DNA from 2 places in the Lysinibacillus sp. NPDC093210 genome. Region 2 is predicted to be linked to the other one. Evidence: riboswitches for the same ligand, from Rfam matches in the RefSeq annotation. Region 2 holds a riboswitch; the other holds the start of a gene.
The links. A riboswitch is a leader RNA that binds a small molecule or an ion and turns the genes downstream of it on or off. The one in region 2 is predicted to bind FMN.

Region 1: another riboswitch for FMN. It lies ahead of ACIP9C_RS03670 (ECF transporter S component); the one in region 2 lies ahead of ribE (riboflavin synthase).

The regions. Positions count from the first base shown of each region.
Region 1 covers NZ_JBIVOE010000001.1:730,857-739,802, forward strand. The annotation lists gene glnA (type I glutamate--ammonia ligase) at 1-1,121, opposite strand, end outside; gene ACIP9C_RS03655 (methyl-accepting chemotaxis protein) at 2,367-4,061, shown strand; gene ACIP9C_RS03660 (STAS domain-containing protein) at 4,095-4,481, shown strand; gene ACIP9C_RS03665 (sodium-dependent transporter) at 4,633-5,979, opposite strand; gene ACIP9C_RS03670 (ECF transporter S component) at 6,127-6,714, opposite strand; FMN riboswitch at 6,941-7,136, opposite strand; gene ACIP9C_RS03675 (hypothetical protein) at 7,251-7,466, shown strand; gene ACIP9C_RS03680 (RNA polymerase subunit sigma) at 7,486-8,784, opposite strand; gene sigX (RNA polymerase sigma factor SigX) at 8,781-8,946, opposite strand, start outside.
Region 2 covers NZ_JBIVOE010000001.1:409,041-417,986, forward strand. The annotation lists gene ACIP9C_RS02030 (spore germination protein) at 1-1,386, opposite strand, end outside; gene ribH (6,7-dimethyl-8-ribityllumazine synthase) at 1,525-1,992, opposite strand; partial or broken gene ribB (3,4-dihydroxy-2-butanone-4-phosphate synthase) at 2,049-2,639, opposite strand; gene ribE (riboflavin synthase) at 2,698-3,336, opposite strand; FMN riboswitch at 3,493-3,618, opposite strand; FMN riboswitch at 3,739-3,864, opposite strand; gene uvrA (excinuclease ABC subunit UvrA) at 4,185-6,689, opposite strand; gene ACIP9C_RS02055 (MDR family MFS transporter) at 6,758-8,290, opposite strand; gene ACIP9C_RS02060 (MarR family winged helix-turn-helix transcriptional regulator) at 8,448-8,930, shown strand.

The sequences.
Region 1 (8,946 bases), 320 kb from region 2:
TTATAAATATTTCGATCTACAGCATCTGGTGGTGTTAAGCCTTTACGTATCCCATCAAGTCCTGATGCTAAAATAACAGCCATCGCTAAGTATGGGTTAGCCGCAGGGTCAACAGAACGTAATTCAATACGAGTTGAAAGTCCTCGTGCCGCAGGAATGCGAATAAGTGGTGAACGGTTTTGAGCTGACCAAGCTACATAGCACGGTGCCTCATAGCCTGGAACTAAACGTTTATAAGAATTTACTAAAGGGTTTGTCACTGCTGTAAAGCCGTGGACATGCTTCATGACCCCTGCCATAAAGCTGCGAGCCGTTTCGCTCAATTGTAATTCAGCATGTTCATCATAGAAGGCATTTTTATCACCTTCAAACAATGAAAGATTGAAATGCATTCCTGAGCCATTAACGCCAAATAACGGCTTTGGCATAAAGGTTGCATGTAAACCATGCTGTGCTGCCACTGTCTTAACGACGAGTTTGAACGTTTGTATGTTATCGCACGCTTCAATGGCACTTGCATATTTAAAATCAATTTCATGCTGTCCCGGCGCCACTTCGTGATGAGACGCTTCAATTTCAAAACCCATACCCTCCAGCTCGAGCACAATATCACGTCGACAGTTCTCACCTAAATCAGTCGGCGCTAAATCGAAATACCCACCACTATCATTTAATTCAAGTGTTGGATGCCCTTTATCATCTAGTTTAAATAAGAAAAATTCTGGCTCTGGTCCAAGGTTAAAGGAGCTAAAGCCTAACTCTTCCATTTCCTTTAATACCCGCTTCAGGTTGGAACGTGGGTCACCTTCAAATGCTGTACCATCTGGTCGTGCAATATCACAGATAAAGCGTGCTACCTTACCTCTTTCCGCTGTCCATGGAAAGATAACGAATGTATCTAAGTCAGGACGTAAATACATATCAGACTCCTCAATACGAACAAACCCCTCAATCGATGAACCATCAAACATAACCTTATTGTCTAATGCCTTCGCTAATTGACTAACTGGTATTTCCACGTTTTTTATCGAGCCCAATATATCAGTAAATTGTAGGCGAATAAATTTCACATTTTCTTCTTTCACCATGCGGATAATATCATCTCTTGTATGATGTTTCATTCTTCACCACTCCAATTTGTCATTTTTCTTAACGTATTTTTTATAACTGCTTTTAAATTACACTAAAACAACAAAAAAGCGCAATGGGCATGTAATGTTTTCTTACATATGATTTTTCGAATAAATTTATCTTTATTTTAGATGTATCGATTCATTAGGTTGGACCTATATATTGACATTCACTAAAATAAAACTTAATGATTACTTAAAAAAATCTTTTATAGAACATTAGTCTTGCATTATTTATATTTTACTGGTACATTATAAACGAAATATAATTTTAATAGGATCTAATAGGATATTTTTACTATCCTATATACCAATCCCTATTATAGTAATTGAATAATTCGAAAGTAGCTTTTATAATAATGACGTCGGTGGATAAAGGCCTTTTGATTCCATCCATCCAGTACAGAACAAAACTCCTTTCAAATGGTCTAAGCTACCAGATTGAAGCAAACTTCGCAAACTCCAGGCAAATGATTTAACATCGCCTTAAAATTCCTATATAACACATTGTCACCAACATTCAGTATCCAGCATACTCAGATACATAGATTTACTAGTTTTTATACAATTGGGGTGACATATACCATAGGGTGAAAACAGTAAAATTCAAAGCTATCCATGGCTATCTCGCACATAACAATGTCTTGTTAATATGTTTTTAAAGAAATGAAATTGATTCTCTTTTGTTTAAATATTATTAACCGTAAAATACATGAATTTTTTTAACACCGCTAAATTCTCTGGATGGACTCAGGCGTTTTTTTCCTATTCTTTCTCAATAAAATGGCGATGACCTATTTTACTTTGCTTACATTTAAGACTGCAATTTCAATTCAAGATAGGTGATTGGTGATGGAAGTTACATTGCGTGTTCAAGCTAAAGCTAAAATACAAGCAGTTCATTTTACAGAAAAAAAACAGGAAATTATGTATCACACAAATTAGCCATTATTGTGATTGAAGCAATGGAAAAAATCGATACCCACCTCCTTTAACACAATTGTCGTAAATGTTAGACAGAGCAATGGGAGGTAAAGTTAACCGTTATCGATAAAGCTCACTGAATAACGGAATATGATTTAACGAAGGCTTCGCAATTCAATTTAAACCAATTTATTTTTACAAATCGAGGTCAAGGAATCATATTTGGTTTAAACATATTTCTAAGGAAAATTTATAGTCGGTGTTTCAAAGAAAATTCATGGATAAGTACATCTGAAATTTGGAGGGACTTCTATGAAATGGACAATAAGAAAAAAAATAAATTTACTCATCCTTACCTGTATGTTACTAATGGTATCTATTCTAGCAATTATTAATTTTATTGAAGCGAAAAAGAATTTTTTAGAAAGTGCGGATGCGAAAATTTTATCTGACTTGCAGTTAAGTTTGCAATATTTTGATGTAATTGCCCCTGGCGACTGGGCTATCAAAAATAACGAATTGTATAAAGGTGATATTAAAATTAATGATAATTTCGCTATTGTGGATGAAATTGAGGAGCTAGCAGACGGTAACATTGTGACAATCTTTCAGCATGATACACGAGTTAATACAACGATAGTCGAAAACGGCTTACGACAAGTAAATACAAAGGCTCCTCAAAAACTTATTACTGCTGTGTTAGAGCAGAAAGGACGTTATATCGGCTCAGCAAATGTATTGGGAAGTATGTATCAAGTAGCGACCGAACCGATTATGAATAGCAACGGCGAAATCATTGGCATGTGGTCGACCGGCACACCATCAGCCCCCTATATTAACATTGCTAAAAGATATGTAATGGAAAATGTTGCGATTTTAATAGGTATTGCAATTTTAATGTTCGTGAGTATTAGTTGGTTTTTACAGCGCCAAATTATTGCGCCAATTAATCAATTAAGCTTAAATGCACAAGAACTAGCTAATTTAAATTTAGACGTGAAAATAATAAATCCTAAAGGAAAAGATGAAATTGCCAATTTAGCACAAGCCTTTAATAATATGAAGCAGCGTTTAACAGAAACAATGACTATTGTATCGAATAGTGCCAATCAAATAGCTAGCTCCTCGCAGACATTAGCTGAATCATCACATCAAACAAGTGAAGCCTCCAACCAAATTGCTTTAACAATGAATGACATTTCAAATGGAACCGCCACGCAATCAGATCAGGCTGAACGTATTGTCATGATGATGAAAAAAACGATTGAAGAAGTAACCAATAGCTTAGAAAAAGCAGAAACAACTTTAAATAGAGCGATCCAATCGACCCATATCGCTCGAAAAGGTGAAGATGCTATTAATGAAGCAATTAAGCATTTAAATACAGTCACGCATACAGTTTCTTATGCAACCGACTCGATTCAAAAACTAGGCAAACGCTCCGAAGAAATCGGTGGTATTATCACCGTTATAACTGGAATTGCGGAGCAAACTAATTTATTAGCATTAAACGCTGCTATCGAAGCTGCTCGAGCAGGTGATCAAGGAAAGGGCTTTGCTGTAGTCGCATCAGAAGTTCGTCAACTTGCTGAGCAATCCAGTTCGGCTTCTGGTCAAATTACAAATTTAATTAAGAATATACAAGCCGAAACCGCTGTGACCGTCCGGACAATGGAAAGTAATTTACTCGCTGTCAAAGAACAGGTGAACATTATTAGCAAAGGCGGAGAAGCCCTACAAGAAATCGTCGAACACGTTGTTGAAACAGAGCAAGGTGTAAAACAAATGAAGTCTGCATTCACGCATGTCAATGACAACTCATTAGGTGTTCAACAGGCAATACATGATATCTCACGCATTCTAGAAGATTCCGCGGCAGCTTCAGAAGAAATGGCAGCTACCTCTGAAGAACAACATGCAACTGTAGCTGAAATTTCTCATAAATCAGAGGAATTAGCAGAAATTTCTATCAAACTACAAAACGAAGTAAATAAATTTAAATTTTAATCTAATAACTACATGACATGGAGGAACACTGAAATGAGTAAGAATAACATGATAAATATTGGTTCAAAGACTGATTATATTCCAATCTCCTTTACAGGTAATTTAGAATACGAAGTAATCGATGAGTTAAAAGAGGAGCTACACGCTATTAGTTTAGATACAAAGCATGGCTATGTAATGGATATGCAAAAAGTAACGAACATTGATAGTACTGGTTTTGGAATGATTATTAATTTCGCTAAGAAAGTTATGATTGCCGAAAAGAAAATCGCCATTATTGTGACAGATGAATTTATTCGTAAACTGTTCGCCATCTCACAATGTGACAAAGTATTCCCTATTGCAAAAAGTGAAATGCAAGCGCAGCAAATGATTAAAGAAAAAAGCTGGATAGGTGAGCTCGCACTAAGTGAATATTAAGTGCCAATATTAAGTGCCAGGCACTCAAACAATTCTGAATTTCTCCTATGAGAAAGCATAAAAGAAGCCGCGACATATCGCGAGATAGCGATATATTGCGGCTTCTATTGTGTTTGCGAGTGACAGGCACTCACACAATTTGACTCTTCAATTATTTTTGTAAAAGCATATTTAATAAAACAACGATAATAACGATTGGTACCACTACTAACATTAACACGCGATAAGTCTTATAAAATCCCTGTCCCATTTGACTTCCCATAAGCAATTCCTTTTTCACAAAACTTTTATCTACTACATAGGCAATAAAGATTGCAATCAACAAGTTGCCCAACGGTAGCATTAAATTGGACACTAAAAAATCAGTAGCATCAAAAATCGACTTTCCGAAAATGGATACATCCGCTAACAAACTAGATGATAATGCTGACGGAATGGCAGCAATGAAGACAACAACCCCCAGCAGGAACGTTAAGACTGAACGTGACATATGCCACTTCTCCATAAATGCCGCAACAATAATTTCATATAAACTAAATGATGATGTTAACGTCGCAAATAAAAACAGTAATAAAAACAGCGCTAAAAATACTTCACCAAAGGGCATTTGACTAAATGCTGTCGGTAGCACCATAAATAATAAGCCAGGCCCAGCCTGTGGCTCTAAATCAAAGGCAAATACTACAGGAAAAATAGCTAGTCCTGCAAAAAATGACACGAGCACAGTCAGTATAACTACTGAGCCTGCTGAGTTCGGTAAACTAACATCCTTTTTCAAATACGAACTATATGTAACCAAACAAGAGAACCCTACTGCCAAACCAAAGAATGACTGCCCTAACGCCTCTAATAAAGCTTTACCCGTTATATTTGAAAAGTCTGGCCATAAGAAGAATTTCACACCCTCCATTGCCCCGTCTAATGTTAATGCACGAATAACAAGAACGATAAACATAACAAATAATAATGGCATCATCCACTTATTTGCTTTTTCAATGCCGTTTTGTACACCTAGCGAAATGACAAGTACATTCGCAAGTGTAAATAACGCTAAACCTAGTAATGTAATCCACGGAGTACTAATAATTTTTCCAAATAGCTCACTTGGATTAACCGTTGAATCAATAACAGCCCCAGATACACCTAGGCCACTATAAATAAATATCCAGCCCCCTACAACACTGTAAAAGGTTAATAATAGAAAACAGCCAAGTACACCCATGCGTCCAACCCAAGCCCAAGCAGGTTTTGTTGGAACAACCTTTTTATAGGCTGTGATCGCCTCTGATTGCGTACCACGCCCTAAAATATACTCGGATAATAACATCGGTAGGCCAATCAACAAAGTGAACACCACAAATATAAGGAAAAATGCGCCGCCACCACTTTGCCCTGTGACATATGGTAGTTTCCATATAGCCCCTAGTCCAATCGCAGCACCCGCAGATGCTAAAATAAACCCTAACTTACTGGACCATTGTCCATTGTTTTCACTCATCTCTTCAATCTCCTCAAATCTAACTAATCTCACATTAATTGTACATTAAAATAGTAATTTAGACTAGTCAATTCCTGAAGATTCCAGCATGCTATTAGATCTATAAATAAAAAACCCCGAGTATGAATAAACTCGAGGCTTAATTTATTATTTCGATAAATACATCGTACGTTGTTGTTCAATCCATCTACGCATCGTTGTGAACAGTAACGCCATAATCGCCGTTAATAGCACACCTTTAACGATATTAAATGGCAAAATACCTGCAATAATCATTTTATATAATGAATCGCCAACTACTGGCTCCATACCTAAGAAATAAGTGTACATCGGTAAAAATACTGCGTAATTTAAAAAGCTCATTCCTACTGCCATAACAATTGTTCCTGTTGCCAAACCTCCAACAAGACCCGCAATTGTTTTAAAACGGTTAAAAACAAATGATACTGGTAAAATAAATAATATACCTGTCACAAAGTTTGCAATATGCCCAACTGGAACCCCTGTAGGTGTACCCGAGAAAATCCAATCCAATATATTTTTAAATAGTTCTACTAAAATACCCGCAACTGGCCCCATTGTGATGGCTGCAAGTAAAGCAGGCATATCACTGAAATCCACCTCTAAAAATGCTGGGAACGGCGGAATTGGGAAATTAAAAAGCATTAATAAAAATGAAATACTACTTAGCATACCAATCGTAATAAACGATTGAAGTTTGATATTTTTCTTCATTGAAAACTCTCTCCTCTTTGCTGATTCAATCTTGCAAGAAGAAAGGTTACGACGTAATCGATTGTTTTTTCACGAAAAAACCCTTATGCACATCAGCATAAGGGAGAAAAGGCATGATTAAATAGCGCCATTACTAGCTTTTTTTGTGCAAACAGTGCAATCTATAGACACACTAAAAAAAACGCTCGCACATAGCTTAATTCGTAACAACGAATGACGATCGTACCTTCATCTTCTCCCATCCAGACTATACTGTCGGCCTTGGAATCGCACCAAGTCAGCCATGCAAAAAAATCTTTGCACAGGTCGCGGGCTGAAGAGCCATGTAGTAAATCTTACGAGCTAATGTAGTTTGTAGTACACTAGCGATTTACAACTCTATTACCGCCGGTCGGGATTTTCACCCTGCCCCGAAGATGAATCAATATTATTTTATAAATTAACTATAATGTTTTATCTCACAAAAGTAAATACTTCTGCTTAAAAAATTCCGATTAAATTTGTATGTTTTAATGAATGCTTCTCCAAAAGGGCCAGTGGATTTTCGAGTTCAAGTTATTCAAATTCAAGCCACGAGCGACGGATTCCGCGTTTCACCATTAGAATTCCGCGTTTTAGAGCTTGGATTCCGCGTTTCACCATTAGGATTCCGCGCTTCAGAGCTTGAATTCCGCGTTTCAACACCAGATTTCCGCGTTTCCACCAGTATTCTAATACGGAAACAACTCATAAAAAAAACAGCTACCTCATAAAAGCTAGCTGTTTTTTTTGTTACTGCATAGTTTGTTTATTTGCACCTACAGGTATCGGTAAAAAATTTGTTAAATCAAAACCTTCCCAACTATCCTGTACGACGTTATCTAAGCGTAGCTTTTTATCAAAGCTTGAAGCTGTCAGCATCATGGCCTCTATTAATTGCGTTGCCCGCACAGCATCCATTGTCATCAAATCCAGAGGTGCGTCAAATGTGATGACAACACCCCCCTCTTCTTCTTTCACTGTGTACGTTACATTTTCAGGGATGACGGGTACATATATATCATCTTTTTTATCACGCATGGCAATAAGTGCCTCTGTAACAGTAGGGTATGTTTGGTGGAAGTCGGGCGATAAATATTCAGTCCCATTTTCTTCTGTATATAAATAATAGTTGTAATGATTATCTTTCGTTAACTGCATAGGCTCACTTGGCTCACCAACCTGCGAAAATTCATAAGGAGTACCATCTGCATTTTTTACCGATATCGCTTTATATTCAGAGTCGGAAAAAGTATCTTTTAATGAACTTAAATATTTTGTTACGGAAGCTGAAGCTACATCGTAATCATTTTTTTTAGGTAAGACATGAACTAGCGTCTCACCCTCTTCTTTTAACTCACCTTTGTATGGATGATAATTAGCAAAACCAAGCGCTTCCTCATCAATTTGTGGTGCGTATTTTTCATACATTTGTAGAGTTGTCGGCTTTTGCTTTCCAAAATCAGCCGATAATTTCTCGTTCGGGATTATATAGGTCATTGGTATGCTATCAGCATTGCCACCTGGTAAGCCGATTTTAAATACTACTGCATCTGCTAAATCGTCTTCGTAAACGGATGTCCGAAGTGATAGCATTCGTGCATGTTCGGCACCGATATTCGCTTTCATCACACCATCTGCATTTTCACTTTCTTGAATAGCTCGATCCTCTTGCATCGTAGAAAAATTTTCAGGAGGGGCGTTTGCTTCATCCTTAACTGGATTATTATTTGATAAAAACACGTACCCTACTATTGATAGTACAAAAACAGCTGCAATACTACTAAGAATAGGTAACTTACTCTTTTTACGCTGTTTCATTGGCTTGATGCTTTCATTCTCGTGAGTAGCAAAAGACTGCTCTTGCTCTTCAAGCACTTTTGAATCTGTTGGTTGTTGCATTGCTTCTTGAAGATGTATATTATCTTGCAGACGTGCATCTGCAAGCAATCGTTTCAACACTTCTTCTTTCGAACGGTCATCAGTCAGCTTCGGGGCATTCTTCAACATTTGTTCTAGTTGTTCATCGTCGTCAAATTGTTTATGAGTCATTGCCTTTTCGCCTCCTGTTCCCTAACCTGTTGTAGCTGTTGCCTTAAAAACTTAATGGCTCGATGTTGCGTCGTCTTAACCTTTGCTTCTGTCCAATCAAGTATCTGCGCTGTTTCAGCAATCGATAAATCTTGGAAAAAGCGCATAATAATAACCATTTTT
Region 2 (8,946 bases):
ATTATATCCACTTGGAGCTGCACGTATTAAAGATTTTTTGATATCACTCCAATTCAAATCTGCGCCAAGACTTAAGTACGGTACACCTAACACGCGTATATTCGCAACATAAATAAGAATAAAGAATAGGGACAAAAAGAAACCAAATAAGCCAAAAAAAGCAGCCATTAAGACGACAAATAAACGGAAAACACTCATGGCCGTTACAAACGATTGATTTACAAGTGTATATGCTGCAATACTTGAAATAGCAATTACTACTATCATTGAAGGACTCGTTATGCCCGCCTTGATCGCCGCATCTCCGACAATTAAACCTCCCACAACGCTCATGGTTCCGCTCAAAAGAGATGGTAAGCGAAGACTTGCTTCGCGAAATAATTCAAACATAAATAACATAAGCAATATTTCTAGTATGGTAGGAAAAGGCAAACCGGTTCTTGATTGCACAACTGTTGCTAAAAGTAGTATAGGCATTTGCTCTTGATGATAGGTCGATAAGGCAAGCCAAAAACCTGGTGCAAGTATACTTATTGATATACCTACGATTCGTAGCAGTCGTTCTATAGAGCCTACAATAGCTGGATAATCATTATCTTCTCCTGATTTAAAGAGTAAAAAGATATTAGGGGGTGTTATGATTACATAGGACACTCCATCGACTAAAATAAGAATACGTCCTCTACTTAACGCTTGTACTGCATAATCAGGTCGACCTGTATAGTCATGTAGTGGAAGAATTTTAGAGGTTTTGCCCACCCCATCCATCAATATATCGCCACTAATTACGACATCTGTATCAACTTTACGTAATTGCGTTTTAATTTCATCCACCATCGTTTTATTGGTAATGTCCTCCATATAAAGAACGGCTACTGTTGTTTTAGAGCGCCTACCAACTTCCACCGTTTCTACACTCAATGAATTAGTTGGTAGTCGCTTACGAATTAAAGCAATATTAATAAAAACATCTTCTATAAAATCGTCTCTCGGTCCTTTAATTACTAATTCATTTTTTGTTTCTTCAGGATTTCGATTAGGCTTATTAGCAATTTTACTAGAGAATAAAATTTTCTCCTTTTCAAAGTAAAGTAAAGCATATCCTGTATATACACGCGTAATAGCATCTTCTAAATCCGTTATTTTTTGAAGATTTGGAATGTGTAATTCATTTATTATTTGATCTTCTAATAATGTTATTGAAGCATCTTCGCACAAAGATTGGACTCGATTTATAATGACCTTATTCAATAATAACTGGTCGAACATTGATTCACATGTAATAAAATGAACAATATGCTGTTGAAAGGTATAAGATTGAAATATCACGTCAGCAGAGCGTTGAAATAGTTCTTTCAACGTTTTCAATTCGATATTTCGATTCATTGATTGAATATTCCTCATCTCCTACTGAACTCGATTCAAACAAAGTATTGTACTGAAATGCATATACAATATTTTTCCCAATGTCCAACAAATTATGCAGCAATTATCCTTGTCATTTATACATTATGTCATTAAAATTTAACCAATCATTTTCTGTAAATTCGCCATTTCAATAGCTGAAATTGCAGCGTCATAGCCTTTATTACCAGATTTTGTCCCCGCACGTTCAATTGCCTGCTCAATATTTTCAGTTGTGACAACACCAAAAATAACTGGTACATTTGTAGCAAGAGAAACGTTAGCTATGCCTTTTGCTGATTCGTTACAAACATAATCATAATGTGTCGTAGAGCCACGAATAACTGTACCAAGACCAATAATGGCATCATATTTTTTTGTTTCAGCTAGTTGTTTAGCGATAAATGGAATTTCAAATGCACCTGGTACCCACGCAACATCAATTAACGCTTCGTCTACACCATGACGTTTTAGCCCATCTAATGCACCGCTTAATAATTTACTTGTAATAAATTCATTGAATCGACCAACTACTACCGCTATTTTTAAATCACTACCAATTAATTGTGCTTCAAATGTTTTTCCCATAAATTGATTCTCCTCTTTTACACTGTAAGTGAATTTTTCCCTTGCATTTGTTGACGGCGATAGGCTGCTAGTGCATCAATCGAAATCATTTTTAATTTGTGTTTTTTCGCATATTTGACTAAGTCATCGAAGCGTAGCATTTCACCATCATCCCCCATGATTTCACAGATAACGCCTGCTTGTATGCTTTTGCAAAGCTTTGCTAAATCGATAGTAGCCTCCGTATGCCCTCTACGTTCTAAAACACCATTTTCCTTTGCTATAAGGGGAAATACATGCCCAGGTCTACGAAAATCTGTTGCTTGCGCTTGTGAGTCTAGCATTTTCTGAATCGTCAAAGCGCGTTCAAAGGCACTAATGCCTGTTTTTGTATCTTTATAATCAATACTTACGGTAAATGCCGTTTGGTGATGGTCCGTATTATTTACGACCATGGGATGCAACGCTAATTGTTGTGCAAGACGCTGTGAAATTGGCGTACAAATAAGCCCTCTTCCATAAGTGGCCATAAAGTTTATCGTTTCTGGTGACATGAACTCTGCAAGGGCAAGTAAATCCCCTTCATTTTCACGGTCTTCATCATCCACGACCACAATCATTTTGCCTTGTTTTAAATCTGCAATTGCTTCTTCAATTGAATGTAGCAAAATTGCCACCTCCTAATAAACTTTCATTTACTGTACGTTCTATACTTTCAAAGACAGATTAAAACCCATGCTTCGCTAAGTAATCTTTTGTAATGGTCGGTGATTGCTGACCACGCTGTAGCTGTTGAATAATGTATTTACCAACTAAATCGGTTTCAATATTGACTGGAGATCCAACATTTTTTGTTCCTAATACGGTTTCCTTGTAAGTGTGCGGAATAAGCGATACGGTGACGCTGTTTTTTTCCACATGGAAGAGCGTTAAACTCGTTCCATCAATTGTGATTGAACCTTTAGGAATACAATAGCTAGTTAACTCTTCTGAAAGTTCTATATCAATGTATACTGCATTGGCCATTGGACGTTTGCGCAATATTTTTCCCACTCCGTCAACATGCCCTGAAACAAAATGACCACCAAAACGTCCGTTTGCAGGCATTGCACGCTCTAAATTTACTGCATTACCAACAGTGAGTTGCTGCAAATTTGTAGCTTTCACTGTTTCAGGCATTACGTCCATCGTCAGTTCCTGCTCATTATGATGTGTAACTGTCAAACACACGCCATTGACAGCTATACTATCTCCTAGTTTCACATCCGATACTATCTTTGACGAAATAATGGTAATTTTCATACTTTGTCTATCGTTTTGCAAGGTTTTTACTGTACCAACATCCTCAATAATACCTGTAAACATTTTCCACCTACTTTCTAATTTTTAAATTTTGACCTGTAATTGCCTAAACGAGACAAACAAAAAACCCCATATAATAATGGGGTTTGGGAGTTCTCATACATAAGACGTCACTAAATAAACCTAATGGATATAAATATTTCCACAGGCTACCATCTCATCGTTCTTCTCCCATCCAGACTATAACTGTCGGTTTTGGATTTGCACCAAATCAGCTTGCGCTCACGGACTTTGAATTGCTTCATCACCGCCGATTGGGAATTTCACCCTACCCCGAAGAACAAATTACTATTAAATTTTTAACTAAATAAAAAACTCCCCAACGAAGGCGAAGGGAAGTAGTTTTGTATATAAGCGTAGCCAAATAGACCTTTTAAAGTCATACGAAATTAAAAAGCTTATAAATTTACCCTTCTCCCATCCAGACTGTAACTGTCGGTTTTGGATTTGCACCAAATCAGCTTTCGCTCACGGACTTTGAATTACTTCATCACCGCCGATTGGGAATTTCACCCTACCCTGAAGGATATGTTTATTTAGTTACTTCATACGATAACATTATTTTAATACATTATCCACTTAAAATTTTTTAATGGCTATTTTGTGTAGTTTAATTGCCTTGGCACAATCCAAATGTGCAAATGAAAACAACCAGTTAATAATTGAGCGTATTAATAAGGAGCTAGTGACTTTGGGGATAATTAAAATTCGTAACGTCCAATGGAATTTTGAAAGGATTCATAAATACGCTCTTTAGTAGAAGGTCGCACAATAACCTTCATCTTAACTAAAAGAGCGTATTTTTAATATCCTATAATTTTTTTAAAGTACTGCTAGTATATTAAATGTAATTAGTACGCTTCGGCGAGTACTTCTTTCAGAAACATCCCCGTAAAGGAATCCGATACTTTTGCCACTTGTTCCGGCGTTCCTTCAGCTACAAGCTTTCCACCTGCGGCTCCTCCTTCAGGTCCAATATCGATAACCCAATCTGATTCACGGATTAATTCTAGACTATGTTCGACGACGATAACTGTATTGCCCGCGCACACAAGTCTGTTTAATAAAGCATGCAGCAGTTTAATATCAGATGGATGAAGACCCGTCGTAGGTTCGTCCAATAAATAAAGCGTGTGGCTTTTGGATGCTTTACTTAATTCGTTTGCCAGCCTAATACGCTGTCCTTCACCGCCAGATAAAGTTTTGACCGATTGTCCCCATTGAAGATAACCCAACCCTACCTCACATAGCATTTCAATCATGCGAGAAATCTTTGTTTCCGATTTCAGAATTGGTAAGCTCTCCTCTACAGACATATTTAGCAAATCTGAAATGGAGTACCCTTCATATTTTACTTGCAACACTTCGTCAGTAAACCTTTTACCTTTGCAGTTTGTACATGTCACTTCTATATCTGCTAAGAAGTCCATATCTACTGATAATACACCTAAGCCTTGGCATGTTTCACATCGTCCCCCCGGAGAGTTAAAGGAGAAATGCTTTGAAGTTAATTCTCTCTCTTTTGCTTCTGGTAATCCTGCAAACAATTTGCGGAGGTGCGTAAAGACATCCGTATAGGTAGCGACATTAGAGCGCTGTACTCTTCCCATTGGCGATTGGTCAAAAATAACGATATTTTCGATATGTTCTAACCCACTAATTTCCTTACATCCAGTTTGGGAAAGGTTTTTCGATTTTCCTTGCGCAAGAATGTCGAAAACAAGCGTGGATTTCCCCGAACCTGAAACGCCTGTTACTGACACGAGACAGCCCAATGGAATAGAAACAGTAGGGATGTCGACATTTCGAAGTTTTGCTTGTTGAATCGTGATATGCTGCCCATTTCCCTCCCTACGAACTCGAACAGGAGAAGGGAAACTTTCTTCTACTAGATAAGCTCCAGTCACTGATTGCTCATTTGACATTAAATCATCCAAACTGCCTTCTCCTACAACAGTTCCACCATGTATTCCCGCACCTGGACCAATATCAATGATATGATCTGCAGCACGCATCATCTCAACATCATGCTCGATAACTAGTACAGTATTACCTAAATCACGTAATTCCTGAAGCACTCGAATGAGGCCTGCTGTATCCTTTGCATGAAGACCAGTTGTCGGTTCATCCAAAATATACAGAACGCCAGTTAAAGCTGAACCAAGTATGGTAGCAAGTCGTAAACGTTGTGTCTCTCCTCCAGACAATGATACCGTCTGACGGTTTAATGAAAGGTAACCAAGTCCAACATCGATAAGCCGCTGAAGTGTTGTTAACATATCCTCAATAATAGGCACCAATAAATGATGACTTGCTTCAGGGAACGCCATCTGCAAGCTATTCGTCCATTCGAATACATCTTCAAGTGACCACTCTGATACGTCCGAAATTGTTGCATCTGCTACTTTAACTTGACGCACTTCTTTCTTTAAGCGTGCACCAAGGCAATCTGGGCAAAGTTGTTCATGAAAGAAACTTCCTTCTTTTTCTTTAGCTCCTGATTCCCCCTCTTTCTCCTTATAACGTCTCCATAAGCTCGGTATGACTCCTTCAAACTTTGTTCCTGCGGCCGGTTTACTATTTGGATAGTGACGTTTAAATTCCTCGCTCTCGACACCGTAATATAATAAATCTCGCTGGACATCATCGTAATCTTTTAATGGTAGATCAGGGTCAAATTCAAAGCCATAATGCTTTCCTGCTGCCACTAAAATACGCATTTGAATGTCACGATGGACCCCCTTAAGAGAGGCTACGCCACCGTCGCGTAAGCTAAGCTCAGGATTAAAAACCATCGGCTCGTTTATACTCGCCACATGACCAAGGCCGCTACAAGTTTCACAAGCACCTTCTGGCTTGTTAAAAGAAAAATGTAGCATGCCTAACTTCGCTTGCTGTTCATGACAATTTGGACAACTAATTAATCGATTATCTGATTCCTCATCTTCCTCTACGAACGCTTCTGTTGGTTCAAAAGAAGCAGGAATACTTACATGACATGAAGTACAAACTTGTTCACCAAGTCTGGCAAAGATAAAACGGATATACTTATAAATTTCTGTTACTGTTCCTACTGTTGACCGTGGATTTCGATTCGTAACATGCTGCCCAACGCTGATTGACGGTGACAGCCCTCGAATAAACTCCACCTTAGGCTTGCTAATCGCATTAGCCATCATTCCCATAGAATCTAAATACTGTCTTTGGCATTCCCGCTGAAGTGTATCCATAGCTAACGTTGATTTCCCTGAGCCAGACGGTCCAGTCAGCACTACTAGCTTATATTTAGGTATGGAAAGTGACACTTTCTTCAAATTATTTTCCCAAGCACCTTTAATAAAAATAGTCTCTTTCATCATTATCCTCCTGAACATAGTACGACTTTTTAGTATCGTCAACAGCCTAAATTCTTACTATATTTTATTTAATTTTCCTTGTTGTCTTTTTCAGCTGTAACAATCACGCGGGAGTTCCCCATCATGAAAACGAAAATGGCTGCAATAACAATAGGAATGAGGGCAAGGAGAAATACATGTGTCACAGAGTTAGACATAGCATTCACAATAATATCAAGAATGTTTGCAGGGATATTCTCGCGTACACTAGGTTCAAAAATTTCTCTCATATCGCCAACATCAAACATTGCAGAATTTGAGCCTTGCCCCATATTTTTAAAACCTTCTGTTAGCTTACTAGCAAATACATTGTTTTGAATTGTTCCAAAAATTGTAATTCCCATCGTCATACCTAGCGTACGAAGAAACGAATTGGTTGAATTCGCCGTACCCCGATAACGAGCATCTAAATTATGCTGTGAAGCTGTCGGTAGTAATGAGAAGGAGAAGCCCATGCCAAAGCCTACGAGAATCATATACAGCGTAAGAAGTATTCGAGCCGTATCTGGCGTAAGTGTGCTTAGTAAAAACATACCTGCAAAATAAGATATAACTGAAATAACCATTAAGTTTCGATAGCTTATTTTCGTTAAGAAAATACCACCAAAAGCACTTCCTGCCACGGATCCCAACATCATTGGCATCAGAATGAGCCCTGCATTCGTTGCGGAAGCACCATATACCGCCTGCACATAAATCGGTATATATACTGTTAAAATAATAAAAGTACCGCCATATAAGAAAGCTAATATTTGCGAAGAGGCAAATAAACGACGTTTAAATAAGAAGAAAGGAAGTATTGGTTCTTCTGCTTTCAGCTCTACAAAAAAGAACACAATAAAGAACACAGCAAAACTGATAAATAATGAAATTATCGGTGCTGAATTCCAATCGAACTGTTTACCACCCAGCTCCAGTGCAAACATAAGACTGATAACAGCGAATACAAGAGTAGCCGCTCCCCACCAATCGATTTTCTGCTTTGTAAGCACAGGAGATTCCTTGTAATTTTTTATAATAAGAATTAATGAAACGATACCGATTGGCAAGTTAATATAAAAAACCCATTCCCAACCAAAATGATCTGTAATATAAGCACCGAGAAGTGGTCCTACGACACTTGCTATACCGAATACAGCGCCGAGTAGCCCTACCATTTTCCCTCGTTTTTCTGGTGGAAAGATGTCAAATACAATTGTAAATGCGATTGGCATTAGCGCACCTGCACCAATCCCTTGAATCGCGCGGAAAATGCTAAGTTGCTCAATTGTATGAGCAAAACCGCAAAGAGCCGAACCAAGTAAAAACACACCTAGACCAAAAATAAAAAATCTTTTTCTTCCATACATATCGGATAACTTACCGAAAATAGGCATACCAGCCATTGTTGTTACCATATAGGCTGAAGTAACCCAAACAAATTTATCCATGCCTCCAAGTTGCGATACGATTGTTCCCATTGCAGTCGCAACAATTGTATTGTCAATTGCAGACATAAAAATGGCAAGAAGTAAACCTGCCACTACCAACTTTGTATTACTATTACTTTTCGATGCTTCCATTTAGAAACCCCTTTACAAATTATTAATACCTTCGCTAGAATGAACACGTAAACAATTACACACTCATCAAATATCTTGACCATCTAATATCTCGACCATCAAGATATTAATAGTCTAAAAGGAGGCTTATCTTTTGTCAAGCAATCAAGAAAATCAAATGATTGATCCACGTGAACATTTCACTTCACTTATGCGCGGGCTAGGAACTCGCACAATACTACACCAGCAAAATGTGGCTGCATCTCTTGGGCTATACAATAATGATTTTATTTCTTTGGATATTTTACGTGAAACCGGTCCAATTACTGCCGGAGAGCTTTCAAAAAAAACGGGCCTTGCTACAGGCAGTATTACAGCATTAGTTGATCGCCTTGAAAAAATCGGTTATGTGCGTAGAGAAAATGATCCTAATGATCGTCGCAGGGTCATTATAGTCCCAGAATATGAATCGAAAGAAGAAATCCGTCATACGTATGAGTCGCTTCACCAAGCCATGCTTCAACTAGCTTCTTCCTACAAGCAAGAAGAGCTTGCTCTCATTTCACAGTTTTTACAAAACGCAAGTACAGTACTAGAAGAGCAAATACAACTTCTCAGCTCTTCTACACAAAGCAAATCTTCGGCAAAAACTATACGTTAAAACGAAAACAGGACGT